DNA from 2 places in the Arthrobacter sp. 10T416 genome. Region 2 is predicted to be linked to the other one. Evidence: riboswitches for the same ligand, from Rfam matches in the RefSeq annotation. Region 2 holds a riboswitch; the other holds the start of a gene.
The links. Region 2 has a riboswitch for cyclic di-AMP ahead of AC1DBE_RS11650 (aggregation-promoting factor C-terminal-like domain-containing protein). Riboswitches for the same ligand answer to the same signal wherever they lie in the genome.
Positions count from the first base shown of each region.

Region 1: linked by a shared signal. The riboswitch ahead of AC1DBE_RS06650 (M23 family metallopeptidase) and the one ahead of AC1DBE_RS11650 (aggregation-promoting factor C-terminal-like domain-containing protein) in region 2 are both predicted to bind cyclic di-AMP.

Region 1 is NZ_JBFTHI010000004.1:46,912-50,308, forward strand. It holds gene serC (phosphoserine transaminase) at 1-632, opposite strand, end outside; gene AC1DBE_RS06645 (iron-dependent transcriptional repressor DtxR) at 934-1,629, shown strand; cyclic di-AMP (ydaO/yuaA leader) riboswitch at 1,775-1,991, shown strand; gene AC1DBE_RS06650 (M23 family metallopeptidase) at 1,995-2,813, shown strand; cyclic di-AMP (ydaO/yuaA leader) riboswitch at 2,941-3,118, shown strand; gene AC1DBE_RS06655 (NlpC/P60 family protein) at 3,382-3,397, shown strand, end outside.
Region 2 is NZ_JBFTHI010000010.1:67,141-70,537, reverse strand. It holds gene AC1DBE_RS11655 (VOC family protein) at 1-336, shown strand, start outside; gene AC1DBE_RS11650 (aggregation-promoting factor C-terminal-like domain-containing protein) at 472-1,197, opposite strand; cyclic di-AMP (ydaO/yuaA leader) riboswitch at 1,196-1,365, opposite strand; gene AC1DBE_RS11645 (ArnT family glycosyltransferase) at 1,619-3,397, opposite strand, start outside.

The DNA of each region.
Region 1 (3,397 bases), on a different contig from region 2:
AACAGCCCAAGCCACAGGCCGCCGTCGGACGCGAAGTTCTTCTGCGGGGCAAAGTAGTAGACATCGGCCTCGGCGGCGTCCAAGTCCAGGCCGCCGGCCGCGGACGTGGCGTCCACCAGCACCAGCGCGTCCCCGTCCACTCCGGCCACACGTTTGACCGGCGCCGCGACCCCGGTGGAGGTCTCATTCTGCGGCCAGGCGTAGACGTCGACGCCGGCCTCGGCCTGCGCTTCGGGGCGGGTGCCGGGCGCCGAGGTAATGATCGACGATTCGGCGAGGAAAGGGGCCTTGTTCGTGGCGGCGGCAAACTTCGAACCGAATTCGCCGAACGAGAGGTGCTGCGCCTTGTTCTCCACCAGGCCGAAGCTGGCGATGTCCCAGAACGCGGTGGAACCGCCGACGCCGAGGATCACCTCGTAGCCGTCGGGGGCGCGGAAGAAGTCGCTGAGGCCGCTCCGGACCGAGCCCACCAGGTCCTTCACGGGCGCCTGCCGGTGCGAGGTGCCCAGCAGCGTAGCCGACGCCGCGGTAAGGGCCTCGATCTGTTCCGGCCGGACCTTCGAGGGGCCGGCGCCAAACCGGCCGTCCTGTGGCAGCAGGTTCGCGGGGATGGTGATGCTGGTGTCGCTCACAGTGGCTCCAATTGTCGGCTGGGTGCGTGGCGTGGCTGGGCGGGTCCGGCGCCGGGGCGGCCGTGACGCTATTTATTCTGCCCGACGGCCCTGCGCGGGCGGGAAATTGTCCCGTCATAGTCCGGTCACTGAGACGCGGCGGCAGGGGTCGGTCGCGGCCGGGCAGCGCTGGCAGCGAATTATCCGGAGTAATTCAAAATAGGCTAGGCTGAACGTGACGTACGCCGGATCCAGCCAGGGCGCATCCTGCAGGCTGTACGGTGGGAAAGACGCAAGGACGGCGCTCGAGGAGCTGAGCTGAATGACGGATCTGATCGATACCACCGAGATGTATCTCCGGACCATCCTGGAACTTGAAGAAGAGAACATCGTCGCCCTCCGCGCCCGCATCGCCGAACGTCTCCGCCACTCCGGCCCCACCGTTTCCCAGACCGTTGGCCGCATGGAGCGCGACGGCCTGGTGGTTGTTTCCGGCGACCGGCACCTTGAACTCACGGAAACGGGACGGAAACGCGCCATCGAGGTTATGCGCAAGCACCGCCTCGCCGAACGCCTGCTCGCCGATGTCATCGGCCTGGACTGGGCCTACGTCCACGAGGAAGCGTGCCGGTGGGAGCACGTGATGAGTGAGCGCGTCGAGCGCCGGATCTTCGAAATGCTGGACCACCCCACCGTGTCCCCCTACGGAAACCCGATCCCCGGACTTGCCGACCTCGGCGGCCTCCCGGCGCCCGAGCGCGGAAGTGGAGTGGTCAACCTCCTTGACGCCATGGCAGGCTACGGTGCCGACTCGCGGATCACCGTCAGCCGCCTGGCCGAGCCCATCCAGGTGGAGCCGGAGCTGCTGGTCCAGCTCGATGAAGGCGGAATCCGTCCCGGCGCCCGGGTATCGCTGGAACGGGTAGGGGAGTACATCTCGGTGCGCGTTCCGGACATCGAAGGGGCCCTCGAACTGCCCCCCGAGGTCGCGGCCCACGTCTTCGTTACGCTGGGGTAACTACGTCCCTCCGGACGCCCGCGGGGACGCCGGATAGTTATGCACAGGCCGGATAACGGAATTATTACCGTGTCCCTTAATCGCCTATAGTTGATGACTAGCACCGATACACAAGCGTTATCTGATCCGGAGCCGAGCTCTGCCAGCGGATCAGTAGGCGATTCACCTTTCTGGCAGAGGCGGGGGAACCACTAACGGCTGCTGAACCAGCAGCCTTGGGGTGAAGTCCGCTAGCGGCAAGCGCTTTCGCAGGAATGTCCCTGGACACCCCTGCGCCTCAATGCTTGCACCGGCGGACCGGGTCTTTGAACTCTCTGACCCGAATCCGACAGCTAACTTCGCAGGCTTTCCAGAGAGGAACCTTCTTGACCATCCAGACCGTCAGGGGCCGCCGTCGTGCGACCGGTCCCGCTCCGGAGCCGCGCCCGGCCGCCGTCGTACACGACGAGCGCCCGCGCGATGCGCGCCGCGACGAACGCCGCGGCAGACGCAGCCCGTTCCGGCAGGTGACCGACTTTGCCGCCGTCAGCGGTGTCGGGCAGAAAGCCGGCATTGCCCTGGCTGCCACCGGTCTGGTCCTCACCGTTGCCGTGCCGGCCACCGGCCCCGCGATGGCCACCGACACGGCCCGGTCCGGTTCCGTTTCCGCCGCGGCACAGCCGGAAGTCAAGGCCGCAGCAGCCGCAATCAACTTCAACCGCACCGCCGTGACCACCAAGGGCGATCCGGACAGCAAGCTCAAGCAGCTGCTCAGCGCCCAGTCGGCCGGCTCCATCACCCGGGCAGCGTCGGCAGGCAGCCTGGGCGCGCCGCTGGACGTGATGGTCACCGCTTCACCCTTCGGCTACCGCATCAGCCCCATCACCGGGGCCGTCGGCGAGTTCCACCGCGGCCAGGACTATGTCGCCCAGTGCGGCACGGCCGTGCACGCCGCGGCGAGCGGCACCGTTACCTTTTCCGGTTGGCACCCCTACGGGGGCGGCAACCGCATCGTGATCGACCATGGCAATGGCCTGGAGACCACGTACAACCACTTGTCGTCATCCAATGTCCACGTAGGCCAGCAGGTCTCACGCGGAGATGTCGTGGCGATGAGCGGGACCACCGGCGCCTCGACCGGCTGCCACCTCCACTTCGAGGTGATGGTTAATGGGGAAGTCGTTGACCCGCTGGGCTGGCTTTAGCCAACCCGAGGGACCACTCGCATTTCTGTGACACGCCGTGATCTGAATGTGACATTGAGTCCCAACTGCTGTACCGTATGAAGCACGCCAACTTCTCCGAAGTTGGCGCTCTTGAGTGGATTGCCTAACTCTGCCACCGCTCAAGGTCCGTTCGCATCACATCGTCTGGCAGGGGCGGGGGAACCAATTTTGGTCTTCGCAAGAAGACCTAGGGGTTAAGTCGCAAAGCTTCCCAGGAAGCAGCGCGGCCGGGTGACTCCCATCCGAATCCGACAGCTCACCTCGTAGGCATTGGGAGAGGCTACTTTCGTGTCTTCACGCCACAATGCTGCGCGTTCTCGCGCCAGCGAGGCTCAGATGAGCCCGCTGAACTCCATGCTCCGTGCTGCCCTTGCCGGCGCCCGGACTGGATCAGTAAACGCAGTTCCCGCTTTTGGCGCGTCTTCGCAGTACACCCTTCGCTAAGAAACCCGTTTCGGGGCGATCCGGCGTACCCCCAAGATGCCGGAGCGTCCTCAGTCCCGCCTGTCAAGCGCGCGGACACAAGGATCACGAAAGAGAGAACTAAATGACTACTCGTGCAA
Region 2 (3,397 bases):
GTGGACCGGGCCAAGGATTTCTACGTCAACAAAGTGGGCTTCAACGCCGACTACGACGAACGCCCCTCGGAAGGCATCCGGTTTGTCCAGCTGACTCCGCCGGGCTCCGGGTGCTCGATTGCGATCGGCGAGGGCCTCATAGATGCCCCACCCGGCACTGCTCCCAGCCTCCAACTGGTGGTCAGCGACATCCAGGCCGCGCACCGGCAGCTGAAGGACAACGGTGTGGACGTCAGCGACGTCGACGTCCAGGACTGGGGGCACTTCCTGTACTTCGCCGACCCGGACGGCAACAAATGGGCCGTGCAGTACATCCCCGGCCGCACGAACGGCTAGTGGGGCTCGCACCCGGCCGCGGGGCTCGCGGGCCGCGGCCGGCTACAAATGACGGCAGACGAGGGCGAGGCCCAGGATCCAGTGGATCCGGGGCCTCGCCTGAGCTTTATGTGCGGCAGGGCCGCGGGGTGTTTCTTAGTACCAGTTGTTCGCGTAGTGGAAGTTCAGGGCACCGCACGGCGAACCGTAGCGTTCCTGGACGTACTGCAGGCCCCAGTTGATCTGGGTCTTGTAGTTGGTCAGGTAGTCGGCGCCGGCGCTGGCCATCTTCTCGGCCGGCAGCGACTGCACCACACCGTAGGCGCCGCTGCTGGCGTTGGTGGCGGTGGTCTTCCAGTCCGATTCCCGGGTCCAGAGCTTCATCAGGCACTGCATCTCGCTCGGCGCCCAGCCGTGGGCGGGCAGCTGGGACGCGGCGTAGGCCTGTGCGCCTGCGGGGTCGTCGACTGCCACCGGCTTAGTGGGAGCGGGCGCCGGGGCGGCAGCCGGTTTCGGAGCCGCTGCGGCGGGAGCCTTGGCGGGCTTGACCGTGGAGGCCTGGGCCTCGACACTCATGGCCGTGGGCGACGGTGTGCTGGTGCTTCCGACGCGTTCGAAGTCCAGGGTCTCCAGCGAAGCCTTCGAGTCCTTGGCCGCCTCAGTGGTGTGGGCGGACGTACCGGAAGCCTGCCCCGCGGCGCCGGCCCCCAGCAGGACGGCGAATGCGGTGGCAACGACGGCGGCACGCTTGCCGTTGGAGCGGGTGCCGACCCGCGACAGGGCCGACGAACGCTTGGACGGCTCGGCCCGGTGACGCGCGGTGTCGGCGTCGGATGTGCGTTTAGCGCCCTCGGGGCGCGTTTGTACCTTGAATTCAGTCATGTTCGCCTCTCAACGCCTACGGAGTTAGCTGTTGGGTTCGGATGCAAAATCCGGCCGCACGGAAAATCGACGTGCGGCTTAACCCCTTGGGTGCATGGATGCAGAATGCCCGGGAACACTGGGTCCCCCGCCTCTGCCTGGTCCATCGGAATCCGGGAAGCGGCAGAGCATGGCGTCAATCCGGATATGCGGCCAGATCGATTGCCGCACTCTAAAACGGTACCGGACTTTCATTCAGAAGTCACATTTTGGTAACGGAGATCACGAGCTGCAGCGTGGCGTCTTGCCGCAGACCCGGTCTGTGCTCAGGCCGTCTCCGTCGCCGCCATCGGCCCCGTTTCGACGGTTCCGCGCCCACTCGAGGCTTATGAACGTCGAGTCGGCAGGGAACCGTCGAAATGGCGGGGTGCTTCGGCGGCAGCTACCCCGCCAGCAGGTACACCTCGGTCCCGCCGACACTCGCGGCCGTGAAGTTGGCCGCGACCCACGAGGCGATCCGGGCGGCGTCGTCCGAGCCCGTTTCGCCCTGCATCATTGTCCCGGCGATGAAGTAGTGGATCTTCCCCGCGGCCACGTACTGCTGGAACTGTTCCAGCGTCGGGGCCGGGTCCGTCCCGTTGAATCCGCCCACGGCCATCACGGGCAGCTGCGTGGCCAGCTGGTAGCCGGCAGCGTTGTTGGAGCCGACGACGGCGGCCGCCCAGGTGAAGGTGCCGGCGTCGACCTTGAGCAGGGTGACGAGGGCGTCCGACGGCGTGCTGGCGCCGAGTAGACCTCCCATCCCGCCACCCCTGCCGCCGCCCGGACCGCCAATCCCGCCGGCTCCGCCCAACCCGCCGGCCCCGCCCAGCCCGCCGGCACCGACCACCGCCGGCGCCATTCCGGGTGCACCGCGGCCGGACACCGCGGGGCCGGCAGAGACGATCGCGCCGCTATGGGCTGTGGCCGCGGTGGATACCGAGTACGCCAGCGGACCGGAGAGGGCAACGGCAACTGCGAGGGATGCCGTCGTGCGCGTTAGGAGCGAAACCGAGCCGGGGCGAGAGCGCGTGCCGTCCGGCCCCGGCGCTTGCGCTCCACCGGACCCCAGCACGCCCCGTGCCCCGGCGAACAGCGCCAGGGCAGCGGCGGCCAGGGCGCCCAGCAGGACCACCCAGCGCAACCACGGCAGGAACGCGGGCGTGCGGCCGAGGAGGGCGGCGGCCATGAATCCGGCTGCGGCGAGGGCGCCGGCCAGCACAAAGGCGGCCACCGGCTGCTCCCGCCGCTGCCACAGGAGAACCCCGCCCAGCGCGGCCAGTCCGGCGATCCCCGGAGCCAGCGCCACCATGTAATACGGGTGGATAATGCCGGCCATCAGGCTGAAGGTCAGGCCGGTGACCAGGACCCACGAGCCCCAGATGATCACGGAGGCCCGGACGGCGTCGGTCCGCGGTGCCCGCCGCCCCAGCCAGAACAACCCGGCGCCGAGCAGCAGCACCGAGGGGATCAGCCACGCAATCTGGCCGCCGAACTCAGTGTTGAACAGCCGGAACACGCCCGGGGTGCCCCAGCCGTTGCCGCCGCCCACACTCCCGGTCTCGTCCCCGCTGAGCCTGCCCAGGCCGTTATAGCCAAGGGTGAGCTCCAGGATCGAATTGTTCTGTGACCCGCCGATGTACGGCCGGGCCGCCGCCGGGATGACCTCGACGGCGGCCAGCCACCACCCCGCCGCGGCGGCCATTGCACCGCCGGCGGCGAGGAGATGAAGGACGCGTCTGCCGATTCCGGCCGGTGCCGCGAGCAGGTACGCCAGGGCGAACCCGGGAACCACCAGGAGCACCTGAAGCTGCTTGGTCAGGAACCCGAAGCCCAGCAGCACCCCGGCGAACAGTAGCCACCGCAGACGCGCGTCCTGGATGGAGCGCAGCACGGCGTAGGCGGCCGCCGTCATGAGGAGCACCAGCAGGGCGTCGGGGTTGTTGAACCGGAACATCAGGACGGCAACCGGGGTCAGCGCCATCACCGCGCCGGCCAGCAGCCCGGCGCGGTGGGCCAGGACCCGGTCGGCCGCAGCGGGTACCGCCGCCCGGCGGACGGCCAGATAAACGAGCCAGACCGTGCCGACACCCATCAGCGCCTGCGGGACGAGGATGCTCCAGGAGTTGAGTCCGAACAACCGCACCGAGAGTCCCATCACCCACAACGACGCCGGCGGTTT